One region of the Pontibacter sp. LHS2 genome, then DNA from elsewhere that is predicted to be linked to it. Evidence: riboswitches for the same ligand, from Rfam matches in the RefSeq annotation. Region 1 holds a riboswitch; each other region holds the start of a gene.
The links. A riboswitch is a leader RNA that binds a small molecule or an ion and turns the genes downstream of it on or off. The one in region 1 is predicted to bind S-adenosylmethionine.
Positions count from the first base shown of each region.

Region 2: another riboswitch for S-adenosylmethionine. It lies ahead of AC5FX6_RS08690 (O-acetylhomoserine aminocarboxypropyltransferase/cysteine synthase family protein); the one in region 1 lies ahead of AC5FX6_RS10555 (Na+/H+ antiporter NhaC family protein).
Region 3: another riboswitch for S-adenosylmethionine. It lies ahead of AC5FX6_RS06900 (ATP-grasp domain-containing protein); the one in region 1 lies ahead of AC5FX6_RS10555 (Na+/H+ antiporter NhaC family protein).
Region 4: another riboswitch for S-adenosylmethionine. It lies ahead of metH (methionine synthase); the one in region 1 lies ahead of AC5FX6_RS10555 (Na+/H+ antiporter NhaC family protein).

Region 1 covers NZ_JBZYWG010000002.1:426,184-431,793, forward strand. The annotation lists gene AC5FX6_RS10545 (sensor histidine kinase) at 1-290, shown strand, start outside; gene AC5FX6_RS10550 (response regulator transcription factor) at 262-951, shown strand; gene AC5FX6_RS10555 (Na+/H+ antiporter NhaC family protein) at 1,026-2,351, opposite strand; SAM riboswitch class I at 2,722-2,826, opposite strand; gene AC5FX6_RS10560 (phosphoenolpyruvate carboxylase) at 2,885-5,479, opposite strand.
Region 2 covers NZ_JBZYWG010000002.1:3,619-9,228, forward strand. The annotation lists gene AC5FX6_RS08680 (homoserine dehydrogenase) at 91-1,344, opposite strand; gene metX (homoserine O-acetyltransferase MetX) at 1,325-2,383, opposite strand; gene AC5FX6_RS08690 (O-acetylhomoserine aminocarboxypropyltransferase/cysteine synthase family protein) at 2,383-3,717, opposite strand; SAM riboswitch class I at 4,010-4,112, opposite strand; gene AC5FX6_RS08695 (SDR family oxidoreductase) at 4,368-5,610, shown strand, end outside.
Region 3 covers NZ_JBZYWG010000001.1:1,572,976-1,578,585, reverse strand. The annotation lists gene AC5FX6_RS06915 (cation-transporting P-type ATPase) at 1-211, opposite strand, end outside; gene AC5FX6_RS06910 (SDR family NAD(P)-dependent oxidoreductase) at 334-1,104, opposite strand; gene AC5FX6_RS06905 (LLM class flavin-dependent oxidoreductase) at 1,294-2,316, opposite strand; gene AC5FX6_RS06900 (ATP-grasp domain-containing protein) at 2,319-3,302, opposite strand; SAM riboswitch class I at 3,652-3,755, opposite strand; gene yjjX (inosine/xanthosine triphosphatase) at 3,940-4,500, shown strand; gene AC5FX6_RS06890 (gamma-glutamyl-gamma-aminobutyrate hydrolase family protein) at 4,507-5,433, opposite strand; gene AC5FX6_RS06885 (amidoligase family protein) at 5,421-5,610, opposite strand, start outside.
Region 4 covers NZ_JBZYWG010000004.1:193,740-199,349, forward strand. The annotation lists gene metH (methionine synthase) at 1-3,714, opposite strand; SAM riboswitch class I at 3,785-3,894, opposite strand; gene rpmA (50S ribosomal protein L27) at 4,209-4,478, opposite strand; gene rplU (50S ribosomal protein L21) at 4,547-4,855, opposite strand; gene AC5FX6_RS18740 (ribonucleoside-diphosphate reductase small subunit) at 5,503-5,610, shown strand, end outside.

The DNA of each region.
Region 1 (5,610 bases):
TGGACTTAAAAAGCTACGAAGAAAACGGACAGGCTATCCTTGTTCTGAAGGACAATGGCATCGGTATTCCGGCAGGTATGCATGACAAGGTGTTCGACAAGTTCTTCCGGGTACCGACCGGCAACACCCACAATACCAAAGGCTACGGACTCGGGCTCAGCTATGCTAAAACCATAGTGGAGCGTCATGGCGGTACTATCCGTCTGCAGAGCCGTGAGCAGCAAGGCACTACATTTATCTTATCGCTTCCCATATTTCAGCATGAGCCAGCCCAAAGTACTGTTGCTTGAAGACGAACCGCAGCTAGTCAAAATCGTGGCGGAAAGCCTGCAGAGCAGAGGTTTTCAGGTATACCACGCAACTAATGGCCTGCAGGGGCTCGACGCGGTACGCAGCGATACATTTGACATCTGTGTGGTAGATGTCATGCTGCCACTCATGGATGGCTTTACTTTTGTGCAGGAACTCCGCAAAACTGATAGTCAGACTCCCGTGCTTTTCCTCACCGCTAAATCCATGACAGAAGACGTCGTAAAAGGCTTTGAACTGGGAGGTAACGATTACCTGAGGAAGCCCTTCAGCCTGGAGGAATTAGTGCTGCGGCTGAAAGAACTACTTCGACGAAGCGGTGGTTCTGTGGAAAGCAATAATGTAGAATCGGTAGAGATTGGCTCCTATACCTTTGCACCGCTCAAGCAGGAGCTTTGGCACGATCAAGAGCTCGTCTGTCGGCTATCTCACCGCGAAAGTGAACTGCTCCGCTTACTTGCTCAGCACAAAAACCAGGTGTTGGACCGCAAGGCCAGTCTCATCAAACTCTGGGGCGATGACAACTTTTTCAACGGACGCTCCATGGATGTATTCATTTCAAAACTCCGCAAGCACCTCAAAAAAGATCCTTCGGTCGAAATTCTCAACATACGAGGTATAGGCTATAAATTGGTTTATTGAAAAAGAGCAGTCAGGTGAATCTAAGATCTCAGGATCACCTTCTAGACCAATCATCCACTCAGTTTCCTCCGCTGTCACACTGCCACCCTTTTAGCAGCGGGCTGTTTGCTGATGTAGCGGTCAACAAAAGGCGTGAAGATGGCCAGTAGACTAAAGAGTAGCAACAAGTGCAGGTACCAGGCATTCGCCCAAAGATCCACAAAAGAGGCCGCTCCATTCGTGAAACTGAGTAGAATCAGGATTTGGGCACCGTAAGGCAGAAGACCCTGCACAATGCAGGAAAAGATATCCAGCACAGCTGCCGACTTGCGCCTGTCTACCTGATAGTTTTGACTGATGTCTCTGGCAAGTGGCCCGGTCACCACAATAGACACGGTATTGTTGGCTATGGCGGCATTGGTTCCGCCTACCAGTGCTCCGATGCCCAACTGTGCCGAACGATAACCTCTTATAGTGCCGCCAACTTGCTGCAACAGGAACTGAATACCACCTGCTTCGCGTACCATTTCGGCCAGTCCACCAGTGAGCATGGAGAGCAGGAAGATCTCAAACATACCTGTAAACCCTTCATAAACATGCCTGCTGAATGTCAGCAGTTCCAGGCTGCCGTTTAGCAATCCTATCGCACCTGAGGCAAGCGTACCTATAGTTAGCACCACAAATACATTCACTCCCAGCACGGCCAGCACGATTACCAGCAGGTAGGGCGCTATTTGCCAGAATGTATAATCGCTCCAGGTATCGGGCATACCAACTGCATTTGCGGAAGGCTCTCCCGCCATCAAAAGCAGCAATAAGGTAAGGAGCGCGGCCGGGCCAGCGATAAGCAGGTTCACCCTGAACTTGTCTTTCATGCTGCACTCCTGTGTTTGGGTAGCGGCGATGGTGGTGTCTGAAATAAATGATAGGTTATCGCCAAACATTGCACCTCCCAGCAGCGCACCTAGTAGTAGCGGTAAAGAGGTTTGGCTCTGATCTGCCAAGCCTACAGCGATAGGTCCCAGCGCAACGAGAGCGCCCACTGAGGTACCGGTAGCCGTCGATAGAAAAGCCGCCATGACAAACACCCCCAGTGCCAGATACTCCACTGGCAGCAAATGCAAGCCAAGGCTAACTGTGGCATCTACTCCTCCAACGACCTTCGACACGGTGGCAAAAGCACCGGCTAGCAGGTAAATCAAGCACATGGTCATGATCCTGGAGTCGCCGCAACCGCGGATCAGCGCCGCTACTTTGGCATTAACAGAGCCTTTGAGGATCAGGAAAGCGGAAATAATGCCGATTACCACGGCAACTGGCGAAGGCAGTGCGTAAAAATCCTGCAGCCCGATGCCAGCTCCCAAAAAAGTAAGTATAAATATCAAAAAAGGGACTAAAGCGATGCCCCCGCTCTTTTGCATGCTACTCATAAAATCTAAACTGAAAAAAATAGGTTTGAAAGGGCTGCGAGTCGAAACCGGTGACGGCACCTTCCCTATCCCTTGCTGAGAAATATTTAAATGAAAGCGCTATGGCTCTTTTGATTGGCCCCCAAGGTCTGTTTAATACCGGCACAGCTTCTGCTGCCTGGCAAGATAACTATAGCAGAACCTAAAGTAGAGAGGGATTCCTGTATTGAGGCTGTAGTATAGGCCGTCAGACTAAAGGGGCTTTGATACCACTATATACAGGAAGGTATTAACAGCAACAACAGCAAAGGCGCTTGGCAAGCCTTGTAGCGGATGGCATGTTGATACGGGTAAAGTGTGAAGTGTAGGTGTGCATGTGTTTAATTTATAGGCCCCAAAAATGGGCAGGAGTTAGCACCTGTCCGGACTACACCGGAGGTTGCTAGAGGTTCACCGAGCCTGCTCTCTCCCCTCTTCTTTATAAATCTTAGATAAAGATGCCGCAAATGTACAACACCGATTGGTAGCAGACAAGCTGTCAGCCGTTAGGCTGAGTTCCGCTCCGCATTGATGATGCCGAAAGAACAGCGCACAACGAGCTTTTCATATACTTGCTTGGACCTCTGCTGCGGGTCCTGCTCTTCCAGACTGCGGATCTTAGCAAGAGCATACTGCTGTATCGTAATTAGCGGTAGTTCAATGCGCTGTCGTAGCTGAATCGAGAGCTCGTCCATAGGTTTGTCAGCCATCAGCGTGTCGGCTCCTGCCAGTAACAGCACATATTTTTTTGTCCGCTCATATTCCTCGTAAATCTGCTTCCAGAGTGCACCGTAAGTAGGATGGTCCTCTAAATAGGCCGTTACCGGGAAGAAGCACTTCTTCATCGCCATCTCACAGTTGTCAAGCAGGGTTTTAAAGAAGAGTGAGTGTTTGTAAAGCTGCTGTAACCTTGGCCAGTCCCCTTTTGCATGCAGTGCCTCGAGCGCTTTGCCCACACCATAATAGCCCGGCAGGTTCTGCTTGAGCTGACTCCAGGCACCCACATAAGGAACGGCACGCAGATCATCCAAATTCAGTTTACCGGCCTTACGCTTGGAAGGGCGGCTGCCAATATTGGCTTCGCCATAGTAGCGCAGTGGACTCACAAAGGTCAGGTATTCCAGAAAAACCGGGTTGTTTTTCAGCTCCGTGTAGGCGTCGAAACTCACCTCCGCCAGTTCCTGTAACAGCTGGTCATCGTCGGGCGTGAGTGTGGGCTTTTTGCGGTCGAACAGGCTGTTGCTGATACCGGCATGCAGGAGCTGCTCCAGGTTGAAACGGGCTGCATCCACAGAACCGAAATTGGAGCTCACCGTCTGGCCTTGTATCGTCAGCTGAATCTCCTTGTTGGCGATGTTGTTGCCCATCGAAGCGTAGAACTGCTGTGTCTTGCCGCCACCTCGTGCCGGTGGTCCTCCCCGTCCGTCAAAGAAAATGACTTCAATGCCATACTCCCGGCTTACCTCCGTTAGCGCCTCCTTGGCTTTGTAGATGCTCCAGTTGGCCATCAGATAACCGCCGTCTTTGGTGCCGTCCGAGAAACCGAGCATAATGGTCTGGGTGTCGCCCCGCCGCTGCAAGTGCTCCCGGTATACCTCATTTTCGTAAAGCTGCCGCATCACGGCCGCTGCCTGCCGCAAGTCAGTTATTGTTTCGAAGAGCGGCACAATATCGACGCTGTGTTCTTCCGGCTGCCAGTCAGCCAGGCGGAACAAGGTATAGACTTCCAGTACATTCAAGGCACTGGTGCAATGACTGATGATATAGCGGTGACATCCCTCTTCGCCGTTGTGTTCCTGTATCGTCCGGATGGCAGCTATTGTCTCCAGGGTGTCCTGTAGCAGTTCCTCATCTTCGAACAGGTCTTGGTTTTTCAGGCTTGCAGCTATACCTAGCAGGGCGCTTATTCGCTCTTCTTCCGACAATTGTGCGTAGTTTTTTGGCAGAAGGTCTGTGCGCTGTGCAAGCTCCTCAAACAGATGGGCGTGCACCGAAGAGTCCTGTCGGATATCGAGCGAGGCAAAGAACAGTCCGAAGAGCTCTACACTGGTGATCAGCGCTTCCACCTGCCCCAGAAACAAACTGTTGTGCTCTTCCAGCAATAGCCTGCTGATCTCTCGCAGCGGAGCAAGGATATCCTCCTGCTTCAAGTCTAGGGTATAGTCAGGCACAAAGAGATTATTATATAGCTTGGCTTCCAGTTCCCGGAGCAAATCTTCCACGCCCCTGAAGGTCAGGCGGCGTCTAAGTCGGCGCACATCGGCATAGTAAGCCCTAATGGCAGCTACCCGAAGTGCATCTGCTACCTGCAGGGTAGTCTCAGCCTTTACAAAAGGATTTCCGTCCCGGTCTCCTCCGGGCCAGAACCCCATCCGGATCAGCTTTGAACCCGGCAGAACGGCGCCGGGAAACTGGGCGTTCAGGTATGAAATGATGCCGCCGGCAGCACGGTAGAAAACATTCTCCAGAAACCAAATCAGGCTAACGGCCTCCTCATAGGGCGTAGGTTTCTCTTTCTTAAAGAAAGGTGTCTTGCCCAGTTGTCGCAGGTATGAGTGTGCCTGCGAGGTGTTGTCGGTTGCCAGTGCCTGCGATAGGTCGTTGATGATGCCCAGCACATTGCTTGGATAGAACTGAGTGGGGTGTGCCGTCAACACCATGCGTACCGCAAAGTCCTGCAGCTTAAGTGACAGTTGCTCATGGGCCTGTTCATGCAGTACCGCAATACTGAGTTGGTTCAAAGTACCCGCACCCTGCATGTCGTGCGTGTCACGGAAAGCGGCCTCTTCCAGCGCATCGAACAGCACCACCTGGCGCTCGGCGTACTGCACAAAACGAAACAGCAGGTCGTGCTGCTCCTGCTCTGAACGGTAATGGGTATACTGCTCAAAAAAACTCTGAATGATCTCCTGCGGACTCTGTTGCCGTTGGTAGCCGTCCTCACAGTGCAGCACCAACAATGAAAGCAGTACACCCGTTTTCTCCACCCGATGAAAAGGCAACGAAGAAAACAAGCTGTTATACATTTCATAGCGCGTACCAACCAGGGTTGAGAAGACTTCCAGGTTGGTATTGGCTCGCAGATTATGGTGTGTGTTCATAGGGACGGAGGATCTGTCGAAATTTTTCTGAATATAAGTAATTTTTAGAAGGCGGGTATAAAAGTTGCCGATTCAGATGTGGAGCATGTTCTTGCTTGAGCGATTGGGTGAAGGTGTTCTATTTTGTCGCG
Region 2 (5,610 bases), 420 kb from region 1:
TACAATTGAATTTTTCTCATAAATTAAGACTCCGCCTTTTTAGCACTCCCTGAATTATCCTTACTAACCTAGACTGATAACATGCTTATTTTAGGCAATTATTGCTTCCGCTCTGTTTTGCACAGTACGTATCTGGTCAACTGACAAACTTTCAGGTATAGCAACTACAAATACCTTCTGCTCCTTCAGCGCGTGCTGATGAAGCTTCAGTTGTTCTGACTGTACTGCAACTACAGCTTGTTTCAAATCTACAGATTGATGCAAGACTTTTGCCTCCAACAGGTCCAATATGCTCGAACTCATTGGAGTTGTGTTATCCAGCAAAAGTTTAAGCGGTTTATCGCTCAACGCGACAGCAGTCTGATTTGTACATAGCTTCGGATAGGTATAGCGGTAACCGCGAACAGCCGACGTGATATCAGCCCATACCGCTGAACCAGTGGGGTGACTCCCCGCACCGCGCCCCTTCAGGAATTGCTGACCGGCAAACCGCGCCTCTATTTCGAGTCCGTTAAACTCAGCTTCCACGTCATACAGAGCATCGGTTTCGTGTACCAAGGTAGGCAGCACCTGCAACGAAACCCGGTCTGTACCCACTGCTCTTAGCGAACCAACGAGTTTGATGCGGCAATTTAGTGCGGCAGCCAATTCTATAGCCTCTGAACTGATGTGATTGATACCGAAGTGCAGCACCTCGTCTGGATGCACTAGTACCCCATAGGCATGCGCGGCCAGGATGCAGAGCTTGTGCAGGGCGTCTGTTCCCTCCACATCCAAAGAGGGATCGGCTTCGGCGAAACCCAATTCCTGCGCCTGAGCCAAAGCGGACTGGTAGCTACCACCCTCGCTGTGCAGCTTACTTAATATATAATTAGAGGAGCCGTTGAGTATACCCCGCACCTCCACCAGCGGCTCTGATCCATAGTAGGCCTCAAGTGTGCGCAGCACAGGTATACTGCCGCACACAGACGCCTCGTACAGCAGCACTCCCCCATGTTTCTGCTGCAAGCTTATTAACTCTGGCAGATTTTCAGCGACTACCTTTTTATTGGCCGAGACTACGGTTCTGCCCTGCTGCAAAGCTTGCCTGAGTATACTGAGCGCTTCTTTGGGGTCGCTGATCAGTTCGGCAATAATATCAAGGCTGGAGTCTTGCAACAACTCCTGCACATCATAGGTAAAGGCGGCGGCTGGCAATGTGCGTGGCTTCTCTCTGTCTTTCACGCAGATACTCCCAATCTCCCAACCAAGGTGCCGGTTAGCTTCCACCACATCGTAAAGCCCCTGCCCTACGCAGCCAAAACCGATCAGCCCAATGCGTTTTTTAAACTTTTGTATTTTCATAGTGTATGTGCTTTACTTGTTGGGTTTGATAAAAATGTCGAATTGCCTCTGTCAACTGTGCCGTTTCCACCAGAAAACCATCATGTCCGTAGCCTGAGTGGAGCAAAGCGAATCCTGAGCCGGGCACCAGTTGGCTCAGCTCACGCTGCTCCTCTACCGGAAAGAGCAGGTCGGTATCCACTCCCACAAAAAGACACTTGGCTTTTAGCCTTTCCAGCGCCTTGGCTATACCTCCCCGGTCCCGGCCAATGTGGTGGGAGTCCATAGCTTTGGAAAGCAGCCAATAGGTATAGGCGTTGAAGCGCTGTGCCAGTTTCTCACCTTGGTATACCTGATAGGAGGATGCCCGAAAATTATCGGTAATGCTACTGCCCGGCTCCTGCTGCGATGCTTCGTAGCAGGTATAGTGCCGGTAAGAAAGCATGGCAATGGCACGAGCCGTTTTAAGACCAGCTATACCTGCTTCTTTGGTATTGGTCTGCCAGGTTGGATCCTGCCGAATGGCCATGCGCTGGCTCTCGTTGAAGGCGATGCCCCAAGCCGAATGACGCGCATTGGAAGCCACCTGGATCAGGTTCTGGAAGAAATGGGGCTGTTCTATAGCCCACTCCAGTGCCTGCTGCCCACCCAGCGAGCCACCCAGCAGCGTATGCACCTGCGTTATACCTAAGTCCTGCCGCAATAGGTCAAAAGCCCGCACAATATCCCGGTTGGTCAGTGGCGGGAAGCTGTGGTAGTAGGGCTGCAGCGTTTCCGGATTAATTTCAAGTGGTCCTGTGGATCCATAGCAGCCACCCAAGGTGTTCGCACAAACCACAAACCAGTCCGCTGGGTCGTATAGTTTTTCCTCGCCAAATAATTCACCCCACCAGTCGGTGAAGTCCGAGCTGCCGGTGAGGGCGTGGCATACCCACACCACATTGCTTTGGTCTTGATTGAGTCGTCCATAAGTTGTATAGGCCAGTTGGAAGCCAGGGAGCGATGCCCCCGACTCCAGCTGAAATTTTCTCTGGTAATGGAATACTAATTGTTCAGGCATTATGCTTCGTTCAATACAGGTTCATCGTGGTGCTGCCGTACCTTGGCAAAAGCCTGTTCCAGATCAGCTTTGATATCATCGAGGTGCTCTATACCTGCGGAGAGGCGCAGTAGCGTTGGCGTTACGCCCGCACTCTGCTGCTCCTTTTCCGTAAGCTGCTGGTGGGTAGTAGAGGCTGGGTGTATGATCAGAGTTTTCGCGTCGCCGACATTGGCTAAGTGACTTACCAGTTGCAGGCTGTTCACAAAGATTTCCGCCTGTTTTTTGTCGCCTTTCAGATTAAAGGAAAGTACGCCACCAAATCCTCGCTTCAGGTATTTCTTGGCCAGGTCGTGGTATTTGCTGGAAGAAAGTCCCGGGTAGTTCACACTTTCCACCTGCTCGTGCTGCTCCAGCCACTCGGCCAGCGCCTGCGCATTTTGCACGGTGCGGTCCACACGCAGCGAGAGTGTTTCCAATCCCTGCAGCAGCAGGAAGGAGTTGAACGGGCTAAGCGCCGGACCAAAGTCACGCAGACCTTCTACCCTTGCTCTGATGGAAAAGGCGATATTGCCGAAAGGTCCGTCCGTGCCGAACACCTCCCAGAAATTAAGGCCGTGATATCCCTCCGAAGGTTCAGAGAACTGTGTAAACTTACCATTACCCCAGTTGAAGTTACCGCCATCCACGATCACACCACCAATGCTGGTACCGTGTCCGCCGATCCACTTCGTAGCAGACTCCACTACCACATTGGCGCCATGCTCCAGCGGCCTGAACAGGTAGCCACCGGCCCCAAAAGTATTGTCTACCACCAGCGGGATGTCATGTTTTTTAGCTATGGCCGCTATACCATCGAAGTCAGGTATATTGAAGCGCGGGTTGCCGATGGATTCGGTATAGATGGCTTTGGTATTTTCGTCGATCAAACTTTCGTAGCTCTCCGGATCGTCACTCTCGGCAAAGCGTACCTCAATCCCCAGCCTTTTGAAGGCCACCTTAAATTGGTTGTAAGTACCACCGTACAGGAAACTGGTGGACACAAAATTATCGCCTGCCTGCAGGATGTTGTTGAGCGCAATGAACTGAGCCGCCTGTCCGGAGGCAACCGCTACGGCCGCCACGCCGCCTTCCAAAGCTGCGATGCGCTTTTCAAACACATCGGTGGTGGGGTTCATGATGCGGGTATAGATATTGCCGAACTCCCGAAGCGCAAACAGGTTGGCACCGTGCTCCGCGTCTTTGAAAACATATGAAGACGTCTGGTAAATCGGCACGGCGCGGGAACGGGTGGTTGGATCAATCTCTTGGCCGGCGTGTAACTGAAGTGTTTCGAAATGAAGTGAATTAGACATAGTCGTTTTGTTTAAAATTTTGAAAAGTATAGAATAGATTAGCTTGTTCTAAGACAAGAGGAAAGAGGAGGCTACAGACGTTTGCTCACAGGCTATACCTGTGGCTAGACGTTATTGCAGCAAAAAATTGATTAGTATGTTGGTCGCGCTAGCAACAGCAGCAACACATGCACATGGGGTTACACATGACAGCAGCATGTGCGAGGGCATGATGAGATTGTGGCAGTTGGCCTGCCGTGGTTGATCGTAAAAAAAGCGGTGTTGGTTTTGTTCCCTTTTCCATAACGTTATCAATTTATATGCTTCCGAACATCCGGAATCAGGAATTAGCACCTTGCCTGAGGCTGGTTGCTAGCGCTTCACAGAGCCTGTCTCTCCACGCTTCTTTATAAATCGATACCCACAAAGGGATATCAGACTTGATGTTGCAATATTAGGGCAGCATTTCAAATAATCCAAATTTTTATTTTATATTATTTCAGTTTCATCGAAAAATCAATTTCATAACCTTGCAAATCAAGGCATTGCATACCTTATAAGAGAGACCCATCATATCTACAGATTCGCTATCTTTGAATAAGCATAATCGCACATGTATAACATTATCAGATCATCCCTGTTGTGCAGGTATAGATGGCCTAAAGATTAAGATGAAGATACTCCTGACCGGCGCAAACGGCTACATTGGCAAACGACTTCTTCCTGTGCTCATAGAAGGGCAGCACGAAGTGGTATGCCTTGTCCGGGACCCCCGCCGTTTCGAGGTAGCAGACAGCCTGAAGGACAAAGTACAGGTGGTAAAAGGCGATCTGCTCCAGCCGGAAAGTTTACAGGCCTTACCCCATGACATAGACGCTGCCTACTATCTGGTACACTCCATGGGCTCTGGCTCGGCAGACTTTGAAGAGGCTGAAAGAGCATCGGCCATGAACTTCGTCAGCTACCTTAACAGCACCAGTGCCAAGCAACTGATTTACCTGAGCGGCATCGCTAACGACGAGCACCTTTCTAAACACCTTAGTTCCCGCCGACAGGTAGAGGATGTGCTCGCGCAGGGCAAAGCATCGCTAACCGTACTTCGGGCGGCGATCATCATTGGGTCAGGCAGTGCTTCTTTCGAGATCATCCGCGACCTGGTAGAGAAATTACCTGTAATGATCACACCTCGGTGGCTCAACTCACGCTGCCAACCCATCGCCATACGCGACGTGATGTTTTACCTGACTGCCGTGCTCGGCCGTGAAGACTGCTATGACAAACGATTCGAGATCGGCGGACCTGATGTGCTCACCTACAAGCAAATGTTGCTGCAGCTGGCCAAAGTCCGGAACTTGAAACGGCACATCTATACCTTGCCAGTACTCACGCCCAAGCTTTCCTCCTATTGGCTATACTTTGTCACGAGCACCAACTATGCATTAGCCCGCAGTCTGGTGGAGAGTCTGCGTAACGATGCCGTGGTGAAAGACAGCAGCATACAGCAGCTTATCCCCCATAAGTGCCTGAGCTATGAGAGTGCTCTGAATCTGGCTTTTACCAAGATGGAGCAAAACATGGTGGTGTCGAGTTGGAAGGATGCGCTGGTGAGTGGCACCATCCAACTCAATTTCATGGATTTTGTACAAATTCCAGAGCATGGCGTTCTCACCGATCGCCAGCGCATGCGCTTTGACAGAGCACCTGAAGAAGTGATGGACAACATCCTGCGCATTGGTGGTGAGCGCGGCTGGTATAAGACTGACTTTCTATGGGAGATACGCGGACTACTCGACAAAATGGTGGGCGGGGTTGGTCTCCAACGCGGTCGCAGACACCCAATTGATGTTAAAGCCGGCGATTCTATTGATTTCTGGCGTGTACTGGCAGTTGACCTCCAGGCGAGACGTATGCTGC
Region 3 (5,610 bases), on a different contig from region 1:
ACCGTACAAAAGCGCTCTGCTGCTTTTTGGGCGTCATCACATTGCGACCGTACTGTTCCTGCCGCTTTTGCACCTCTTCATCAGTCAGTCCCTTCTTGGGTGATACCTCCAGCAAATCAAGCGCTTCCTGTGCCTCCAGGCTATGCCAGTCAGGATGCTGGCCAGGTTTCAGGGGACTTGTGCTTACTCTTTTCTCTTCTGTTACACTCATATCAGTTTGATGTTGTCGTTTATACCTGCGGATGCAAGGCGCTCGCAGATAACATTAATTCCAATACAAGGTGAGTATCTGAATTACGGAAGAAGGTGGTATTCTGTAGGTAATACGGGTGTTTACTGCGTCAGGTAGGCGCCGTCTACAGCGTAGTACGATCCTGTGACGAACGAAGCTTTATCAGAACTCAGCCAGATAACCAGCTCGGCAACTTCCTCGGGCTCGCCCAAACGGCCGATCGGGTGCTTGGTAGTCAGGTATTGCAGCACGTCTTCGGTCATGCCGGCATCGGTCAGCAAGGGAGTTTTGATAAAGGCCGGACCAATGGCGTTGACCCGTATACCTTGTGCAGCATACTCGATGCCTCCGTTTTTGGTCAACCCCACGACGCCGTGCTTGGCCGCCACATAAGCAGCTGAATTAGCAAAGCCCACTTGACCAAGGATAGATGAGTTGTTCACGATGGCCCCGCCGCCGTTTTGCAGCATCTGCCGGATCTGAAAGTGCATGCAATAGAACACACTGCTCAGGTTCACGCTGATCACTTTGTTCCACCCTTCGATGCTCATTTCGGCAATCGGGTTGGCTTCACCGCCTATACCTGCGTTGTTGAAGGCGATATCCAGCCGGCCGAATTTCTCCACGGCTTGCTGCACCATGCGCTCGCAGTCTTCGGGTTTTGATACGTCGCCCAGCACAAAAACAGCCTGCCCGCCAAGTTGTTCTATTTCCTGCACTACCTGCCTGCCCGGTTCCTCGTGTATGTCAGATACAACCACCTGGGCGCCTTCGCGGGCATATTGCAGTGCAGTTGACTTTCCTATACCAGATGAGCCTCCGGTTACGAGCGCTACTTTGCCTGAAAACTGTTTTTGTGAATCTGCTGTCATTTTTTCAAAATTTAGAGTGAGCACCTTATTCTTATAACGCAAATCTCGGAAGGGCATCTCAATAAAATAATGACGAGGGTCACTGTTTAAAATGCTATATACTATAAAATCCCTGCCACTCAGAAAGCGACAGGGATCCAAAGGTTAGGTAAGTTTAGGTTGCTGTTAGTATTAGGTAGGGTGCTATGCTTAAGCGACCACTTGCTGTATAATAGCTTCAGAGAAACGCTCCATCTCCTCGAGTTGCGGACTGCACTGCAACAGGAAGAAATCCACGCCTACGGCCTCAAACTCCGCGATGCGGTCCTGTACCTGCGCCGGCGTACCCAGCAAACCCGAACGCAAACCACGGTTTGAAACCGAGTAGTCCTGCAGGGATAGCTGGCGCTCGAGTTGTGTGCCCGACACCCACTGTTCCATGTTCTTGAAGCCGGCTGCTGACTCCTTCACATGGGTAATGCGGTCAAGTTCCCGTTTCACTTCCTGCTCCGAGTCACGCACGATACTGTAAGCGGCCACACCGAACTTCATAGGAGGGAGGCCCCTGGCTTCGCGGCGGCGTTTCATCTCGTCGATGCGCTTTCCGATCAGTTCCGGTGAGTCGCCGTGCATCACATAGCCGTCGCACTGCTGACTGATAAGCGTTTTGGCCGCTTCCGACTCACCGCCGGCATAGAGAAAGGGCTTTTTGGTTGGTTTTGGCTGTAGCACATTGTCTTCTACCTGGTAGTAGTTGCCCTGGTAAGAGAAGTGGTCCTGCTCCCACACGCCAGTCACGACATCGAGCCACTCTTTGGTGCGGGCGTAGCGGTCATCGTGCTGCTCAAACTGGAGTCCGTACTTGGTCGCCTCGTCTTTCCACCACGACGATACTACGTTCAGCGACAGGCGGTCGCCGCTGATCTGGGCGATGTTGGCCGCCTGCTTGGCCAGTATGGCCGGGTTATGGAAAGTGGGGCGCACGGCCACCATGATCTCCAATTGCTCGGTCACAGCTGCTAAAGCCGCCGCGGTAGACCAGGCTTCCAGGGAGGGGGCTTCTTCACCTTTGATGTCGTTCAGGTATAGCTCTGCAATGAGGGAGAGGCTGTAACCCCAGTCCTCGCTGCGTTGCGCCAGTTTTTTGACATAGTCCCAGTTCGGGGCCATGTTCTCGTTGTCGACGTTGCGTAACCAGCCGCCGAATACCGGTAACCAATATCCGAATTCCATGCTTATACCTCCTCTCTTTTCAGTTGCGCCTTTTTCTCCAGGAAGTCCACCAGACGGGCATGCGGGTTGAAGCCGATCACGTTAACGGCATCTGCCACGAAGTTTGACAGCGCATTCACGTCATAGTAGTAGATCTGTCCATCGCGGTCGTCGATGGTATACTCGATGCCACCTACATCTATACCTGCCTCCTGCATGATCCGCTCGATAGCATCGATCACTTCCTGCTCCGGGGTGAAGGCTTCTACACGCATACCGTTCTTCGGTGCGTCGATGGCGCAGGCATTGCGTACCAGCTCTTTGCCGGAAGTGGTCTGGCAGATATCGGCAGGGCAGAGGTTGAAGCTCTCACCTGTGGTGTATACCTTGATGGCATAGAGGTACTTGCCGCCCAGGGTCTCTACGCGGTTTATATGGCCACCGCGGGCAGGTATAAACTCCTGCACCAGCGCCGTGTGGTCGATGCCCAGCTCCACCTGGCCGGTGGTAACAGCAAGCGCCAGTTCTTCCGGTGAATCATAGCGCACGATGCCGGCACCACTGCCTCCGATATTGGCTTTTACCACGATTGGGTAGCGCAGTCCTTCCGCTGCTTTTACCGCCTGCGAAGCATGGTTGATCACACGCGATTTCGGGTAGGGCAGGCCCAGTTTTTCGAGTAGCGTGAGCTGCAGCGCTTTGGATGTTTCGTAGAGGAAAGCTTTGTGACCGTTGATCACTGTTACACCTTTTGCCTCGAGGTGAGCAAGCAGGTTCAAGGTATAGAAGATGCCCTGTTGGTTATTGCGCAGGTAAGCTGATGGGCTCATGCGGTTGAATACCAGGCTGTAGTTTTGCTCCGGCGAGGCCAGATCATAGGTATGCGCGGCTGCATCCTGGCGCTCGTAAGGTATGCCGCGTGCCTCAAGTTCGTTGAACAAGGGACGGAACCATTCCTGGTGTTCGTGAAAAATAGCTATTGTTTTATCTGATGAATAGGCTGACATAAGTATATATATTAAGTGTGAATTGTTGACAAAATGGTACCAGGCACCCCGCTCAGGCAAGGTGAGGAAAATGATGAGACACAGGGAGTAAGACCCTAAAAATGCAGGAAAGGGTATGACAAAGCAGGGCCCGAGATGCAGCGAGTGCATAGGGCAGCGCTATCCCTGTGAGCTGCGCAGGGAGACGATAAAGTCTAACTTAAAATAGTGGAGACCTTCGCAGCTGTGTTAGCAACAACAGCAACAACAGGTATAAGAAGCGAATGAAAATGATGAACCGAATGAAGCTGGGATGCTTCGGTTGATAAGTGAACCAGTAAGGGTGTTCGCTGAATTGTTCATGTTTAAAAATTTATATCCCCTAAATGCTTTAGGCAGGAATTAGCACCTGGTGTGGTTCACTGGTTGCTAGAAGTTCACAGAGCCTGTTCTCTCCCTTCTTCTTTATAAATCAAATACGGTGTAGGTATATTGACTTTACGGATACAAAGTTGGGGGCAGATTTTAAGAATTCCAAATTATAAGTAAAAAAAGTGTAGGTACATTGGTTTTGAAGCGGGCTGAGCCAGATCGAGTCTATGGGCTTTTACTTCTGCAGTCGCTTCCCTTTCTTTGCATTGACTAAGTCCTATACCTGATGAGCAAACCCCAACATACTGTAGTGGTCGCGTCACGCAACCCGGTAAAAGTAGCTGCTGCCCTTGGTGGCTTCCGCAACATGTTTCCTGCGCTGCACTTCGAGGCCATACCTGTGTCAGTGCCCTCTGGCGTAGCTGACCAGCCCATGACAGACGAGGAAACCATGACTGGCGCCCTGAACAGGGTAAACAAGGCGCACGCGGCACATCCGGATGCTGATTACTGGATAGGTATAGAAGGCGGTGTGGAGTCGCATGATGACGAACTGGCTGCTTTTGCCTGGGTGGTGGTGCGCTCGGCTAAAGGTATAGGCAAGGCGCGATCAGCTTCTTTTTACCTGCCCGGCATTGTAGCCGATCTGGTAGAGAAGGGGATGGAACTTGGGGAAGCGGATGACCTGGTGTTCAGGAAATCCAATTCAAAGCAGGCATCCGGTGCTATCGGGCTGCTCACCGACAATGCGGTAGACAGAACACAGCTCTACGAGCAGGCTGTGATACTGGCGTTGGTACGGTTCAAAAACGAGGCGCTATACCTGCAGAAAACTCTGGAGGGGTAGTTAGTTTTACTGTTGTGTTTCGTCAGTTTGCTGTTTTAACTGTTTTTCGGCCTCCAGCGCAGGTTGTGACAGAGATGTCTGCAGGTCATTTTCCTCGATTTGCTGATTGACGAGCCTTGCCTGCTGCACCAGTCCTTTGAATAGCCGACGGTGTGAGCGACTCTGCGGCAAGTACTCCGGATGCCATTGTACACCGATCATGAACTCCTGCTCCTGATGCTCTATACCTTGTACAACCTTGTTGGGCTCACGGGCGACAATATTCACGGATTCTCCTGCTTCTTTTACCGCCTGATTGTGCAGTGCATTCACTCTGAGCCGCTGGGTTCCTAACACATCAGCCAATTTGCTGCCTGCTTTTATATGCACTTTTTTCACCGGAAACACACTGGCCGGATTGGGCTCTTCAAGGTAAAACGTGTTGATGTCCTGGTAAAGGGTACCCCGGAAATACACGTTCATCAGTTGAGCCCCCCGGCAGATCCCCATCACGGGCAGGTTCTTTTGTACAGCCTGGTCCAGCAGCTGCAGCTCGAGGTGGTCGCGGGCACGGTCCAGCCCGAAGCTCAGTTTGCGACTAAGCAATTTGCGGAGCAGGAACACGGCCGGGTAGTAAACCCAACTCACAAAGCGACCTACCCGCTGGAAAATGTTCTTTCGGGGATGTTGCAGGGTGCGGCGTAAGTACTCATCCATCACATGTTCCTGCTCATAAATGGAGGGGTCCACATCAGCGCCTCCTCCTATGATCAATCCCTGCAAACCGTCCGCGGTGCGGGGCCTGGAGGGCGTAATGCGTACCGGTCTGCCGCCGGCCAGCAATACCGAAAGTGCCGTGAAAAACCAGGCGGCTCCACCACCTTTGTCAGGCCCTGTGATGCCGATGGTCGGTCTGCCTCGGTGTATTTTATTTTCAGATCTTAGGATAGCCATTCCTTTATTCTATTTGTCCATTTGGTTTCAAAACCCAGTAAGGTGTGGGTCTTCAGGTAGCGGTACTCTTTGCTCATATGAGCAAGGGTAGACCTGTCCGTTGCCAGCTCCTCAATCCGCACCCAATTGTTCCATTCCTGCGCCAGGGTCCAGTCAGGTTGTGAGACCGAGCTGTTG
Region 4 (5,610 bases), on a different contig from region 1:
TTAGGAGAGGGTTGGGGAGAGGTGTGCCTTTGGCTCGTAGTTCAGGTTTGGCGACAACCAGCGTTCCAACTCCTCTTTGGCCATTCCTTTGCGTCGGGCGATGTCGGCTACCTGATCTTCGCCGATCTTACCTAAGCCAAAGTAACGGGAGTCCGGATGAGAGAAATAAAGACCACTCACCGAAGATGCCGGATGCATGGCCAGGTTCTCGGTCAGGATCACACCTGTTTCTTCCGCCTTCAGCAAGTTGAATAACGTGATCTTTTCGGTGTGGTCCGGACAGCCAGGGTAGCCGGGAGCCGGACGTATACCTTTGTATTGCTCTTTGATCAAGCCTTCGTTATCCAGCTGCTCATCCGGTGAGTAGCCCCACAGTTCTTTGCGCACTTTTTGGTGCATGTGCTCGGCGAATGCTTCTGCCAAACGATCGGCCAAGGCTTTGACCATAATGGCCCGGTAGTCGTCGTGCTCGGCTTCGTACTGCTCCAGTAATTTCTCGATGCCAAAGCCAGCCGACACCACAAAACCGCCGAGGTAGTCGGCTATACCTGTTTCCTTTGGTGCAAGAAAGTCAGAGAAGGCGAGGTTAGGCACATTGGCTCCTTTCTTGCCTTGTTGGCGCAAGGTATGGAACTCGGTGAGGACGTTTTCACGTGAATCATCGGCGTATACCTCGATCGTATCGTCGGCCTCCACATTAGCCGGGTAGAAGCCCACCACGGCGCGGGCTTCTAGCAATTGCTTGTCTACGATCTCCTGCAGCATGGCTTGCGCATCGGCAAACAGCTTAGTGGCTTCCGCTCCCAGTTCCGGATCGTTCAGGATTTTCGGGTACTGCCGCTTGAGCTCCCAGGTATGGAAGAAAGGGGTCCAGTCGATATAAGGAATAATCTCTTCCAAGGGATAGTTGGTGTATACCTTGTTGCCAACGAAGCTCGGCTTCGTTACTTCAGTGGCTTCCCAGTCAACCTGATACTTATTGGCGCGGGCTTCTTGTATACTTGCAAAAGCGCGGTCTTTGGTGCGGTTCAGGTGATCTTCGCGCAGTTTCCCGTACTCTGCCTTGATCTCAGCCATGTAGCTGTCGCGGTTGCCACCCAACAGGTTGCTCACCACCGTCACGCTGCGGGACGCATCATGCACGTGCACGACCGGTCCGCTGTACTGCGGCGCGATCTTCACAGCCGTGTGCACACGCGAAGTTGTAGCGCCACCAATCAGCAAAGGGATTTTCATGCCGCGGCGTTCCATCTCCTGCGCGATGTAAACCATTTCGTCCAGTGATGGTGTAATCAGACCGCTTAGACCGATGATGTCAACTTGCTGTGCTTCGGCTTCTGCAAGAATCTTATCCAACTGCACCATCACACCAAGGTCTATCACCTCGTAATTGTTACATGCGAGTACCACGCCTACAATGTTTTTCCCGATGTCGTGCACGTCCCCCTTCACCGTTGCCATCAGGATCGTGCCAGCTGTTGATTTGGACGTGTCGGATGCCAGCTTTTCCTGCTCCATAAAGGGCAACAGGTAGGCTACTGACTTCTTCATCACGCGGGCGCTCTTCACTACCTGCGGCAGGAACATTTTACCTGCGCCGAACAAGTCGCCCACTACCTGCATACCTGCCATCAGGGGGCCTTCGATCACGTCGAGTGTCTTAGTGGCTTTCTGCCGGGCTTCTTCGGTGTCTTCGTCTATGAAGTCGACGATGCCTTTCACCAAAGCGTGCTTCAGGCGTTCTTCCACGGGAGCTTCGCGCCAGGAGTTGTCAGCAACTGTAGCAGTCTTGCCTTTGCCTTTGATGGTTTCAGCATAGTTCACCAATCGCTCTGTTGAATCCGGGTGATGGTTGAAGATGACGTCTTCGATCAGGTTGCGCAGTTCGAGCAGCACCTCTTCATAAATACCCAGCATACCTGCATTCACGATGCCCATGTCCATCCCCGCCTGCACAGCGTGGTAGAGGAAGATGGTGTGCATGGCCTCACGCACCAAGTCGTTGCCTCGGAAGGAGAAGGACAGGTTGCTCACGCCGCCGCTCACCTGCGCATGCGGCAGATTGGCCTTGATCCATTTCACCGCCTCAATGTAGTCGACGGCGTAGTTGTTGTGCTCCTCTATACCTGTGGCGATGGCCAGGATGTTCGGGTCAAAGATGATGTCCTGTGGCGGGAAGCCCACTTCGTCTACCAGGATGCGGTAGGAGCGCTCACAAATCTCGATGCGGCGCGGCAAAGTATCGGCTTGGCCCCGTTCATCAAAGGCCATCACCACCACAGCGGCACCGTATTGGCGCACTTTGCGGGCCAGTTTCTTAAAGGCTTCTTCGCCTTCCTTCAGTGAGATGGAGTTTACGATTGATTTACCCTGAACACATTTGAGGCCTGCCTCTATCACGCTCCATTTCGAAGAGTCGATCATGATGGGCAGTTTGGCGATGTCGGGTTCAGAGGCGATCAGGTGGAGGAAGTCGGTCATGGCCTGCTCCGAGTCGAGCATACCCTCGTCCATGTTCACGTCGATGATCTGAGCGCCACCCTCTACCTGCTGTCGGGCAACCGATAGGGCTTCCTCAAACTTACCGTCTACGATCAGGCGGGAGAATTTCTTGGAGCCGGTGACGTTGGTGCGTTCGCCAACATTCACGAAAAGGGTATCGGAAGTGATGGTGAGGGGCTCGAGGCCGCTGTAGCGTGGGAGGGGAGCTACGGGAGTGGGAACGTGCGGTTTATACCTGCGCACCAGGTCTGCGATTACTTTGGTGTGTACTGGCGTCGTGCCACAACAACCACCCAACACGTTTACCAACCCTTCCTTCAGGTATTCCTCTACAATAGCACCCATCTGCTGGGCTGTTTCATCGTAGCCGCCAAAGGCATTTGGCAAGCCGGCATTCGGGTAAGCACTGATGTAACAGTTGGATATGCGGGAGAGCTCCTGAATATGCGTCTTGAGCTGACGGGCACCCAAAGCACAGTTGAATCCCACACTCAGGATGGGTGCATGCGAAATGGAGTTCCAGAAGGCTTCCACTGTTTGTCCGGATAAGGTACGGCCGCTGGCGTCGGTGATAGTGCCCGACACCATGATCGGCAGCTCCTTGCCACCGTCATTCACATATTGCTGTATCGCAAAGAGGGCGGCCTTACAGTTGAGCGTATCGAATACCGTCTCCACCAGCAGGAGGTCTGAACCGCCGTCCATCAGCCCGCGCACCTGCTCGTAATAAGCCTCCACCAATTGGTCGAAGGTGATGGCGCGGTAACCGGGGTTGTTCACATCCGGGGAGAGGGAAGCCGTGCGGTTGGTCGGGCCAATAGCGCCTGCTACGAAGCGCTTGTGCGCCGGACCTTTGGCTTCCACTTCATCAGCCGCCTCACGGGCTATTTTGGCTGATTCGTAGTTTATCTCATACACCACATGCTCCAGGTGATAATCAGCCATCGCGATGCTGGTGCCGCTGAAGGTATTGGTCTCGATGATGTCAGCGCCAGCTTCGAGGTACTCGGTGTGGATGGCCTTGATAATATCGGGCCGTGTGATAGAGAGTAAGTCGTTGTTACCTTTGAGATCAGACGGATGGTCCTTGAAGCGCTCGCCACGAAAATCGGTTTCGGAGAGCTGGTAGCGCTGGATCATGGTGCCCATGGCGCCATCAAGCACAAGCACGCGCTCCTGCAGCAAGGTATGGATCGGATGTGATTTGGTCATTTTGGTGTTCCCCCTCTTGGTTAAGTCTACATACGCGCTTATCAAGAAGGACACCCAAGGTAGGTATACTCTCTTATCTTTTCCCGGCCAAGGTATGGCTGAGAAGGGAATTAGCACCAAGCTGGTACAAGGTTGCTAAGACGTCATAGGGCCCTGTCCCTCGGTCTTTCTTGATAAGAATGCTGCAAAGATACACACTTATCCGCAAAAGGCGAATTTTTGTTGCATCAGGATAAGAGGATATCAGGAGAGAAGGAGGTTTAAAGTCGCGCCCAGAAAAGTATAAAAACAGAAAGGGACACCAAAAGTGTCCCTTTCCTAAAAGAGTTTAATTGTTTTCACTCTATAACTCTTTATACCTTCTTATACGGAGGCGCTAACCCGATTGTTCTTGCCTCGGAGAAGTATTTACATTTAGGCAAAATAAAAAGGGACCACCTTGCTGGGAGTCCCTTTTTACTTCAAAGCCCAAAGACTTTTGGTATCGGTCAGAATTAAGCTTCTGCTTCTACTTTAGGAATTACAGAAACGAATGAACGGTTCTTAACGCCTTTTTTGAATGAAACTACACCGTCAACCATAGCGAACAGTGTGTGGTCTTTGCCCATACCCACGTTCTGACCCGGGTGGTGTGCAGTACCTCTTTGTCTTACAATGATGTTACCAGCGATGATATCCTGGCCACCGTAAATCTTAACGCCAAGTCGTTTAGAATGCGACTCACGACCGTTGTTAGAACTACCAGCTCCTTTTTTGTGTGCCATTTTGTTTAATTATTTACTCAGGGCGATGAAACACCTGAAAAATTCAACGTTTAATTTCTTCTTACTGCTTAACCAATGCTCTCGATCAGAACTTTCGTGAAGTGCTGGCGGTGACCATTCTTCTTACGATAGCCTTTTCTTCTCTTCTTTTTGAAAACGATTACTTTGTCGCCTTTCACGTTGCCAAGGATTTTACCAACCACTTTAACACCGCTAACGAAAGGAGCACCTACAGTAAGCGTGCCGTTATCATCAGTAAGAAGAACATTGGTGAACTCAACGGCGTCACCATCATTGCCGGAAAGCTTGTTAGCGTAGATGAACCTTCCGGCCTCTACTTTGGTCTGTTGACCTGCGATTTCTACAATTGCGTACATCAGCTTCAATGTATGATTTAAAAAATTTTAAGTCTGCAAAATTAGCAGTCTAAAAATTAATATGCAAATCATTGTTCCTTAATTCATTCTGTTTTTTCAGACCTTATGCACAACTATGTGGATAACGATGTTGAAATCTCTATTCAATTATTTTGCACCTCCTGAAATAGCACATAACACACTAATCCGCAGAACGTTGCCTCTCGATTGAGAAATTCACGTTTTCCACACCAACTCCATAAGCCGGGCAAAACCTTCCTCCGAATTTGGAGCCAAGCTTGCTGTTTATTGGATTTTAGACCCTGCAAAATGCCCACACTTGCTTAATAGGCGTCACAAGCTTGCACTTTTCATCATTTAACAATGATTTAATATTGTGTTTACTATATAAAGACAATTATATATGTCAACACAATCATGTTAATAAGCCTGTTAATTCCATGACAAAAATCACACAATCAAACACTTAGCAAAGTGTTAATAAATTGAACAACTTTAGCCCTCCAATTCAAGTTCTTATCACTATATTTGAAAACCTGTTACCTTAAAGTCACCCGCCAAACGGTGCCTTGACTTCTAAGTCTGACATTATATAAAACAGTAACGAAGTGTCGCTGTTAGTTTAAATAACATTAAAGTTTACGCGCATGGAGCCAATACTACAAGAGAACCCAAATCGCTTTGTTTTATTCCCGATACAGCACGACGAGGTGTGGCAGATGTATAAAAAGGCAGAGGCCAGCTTCTGGACCGCC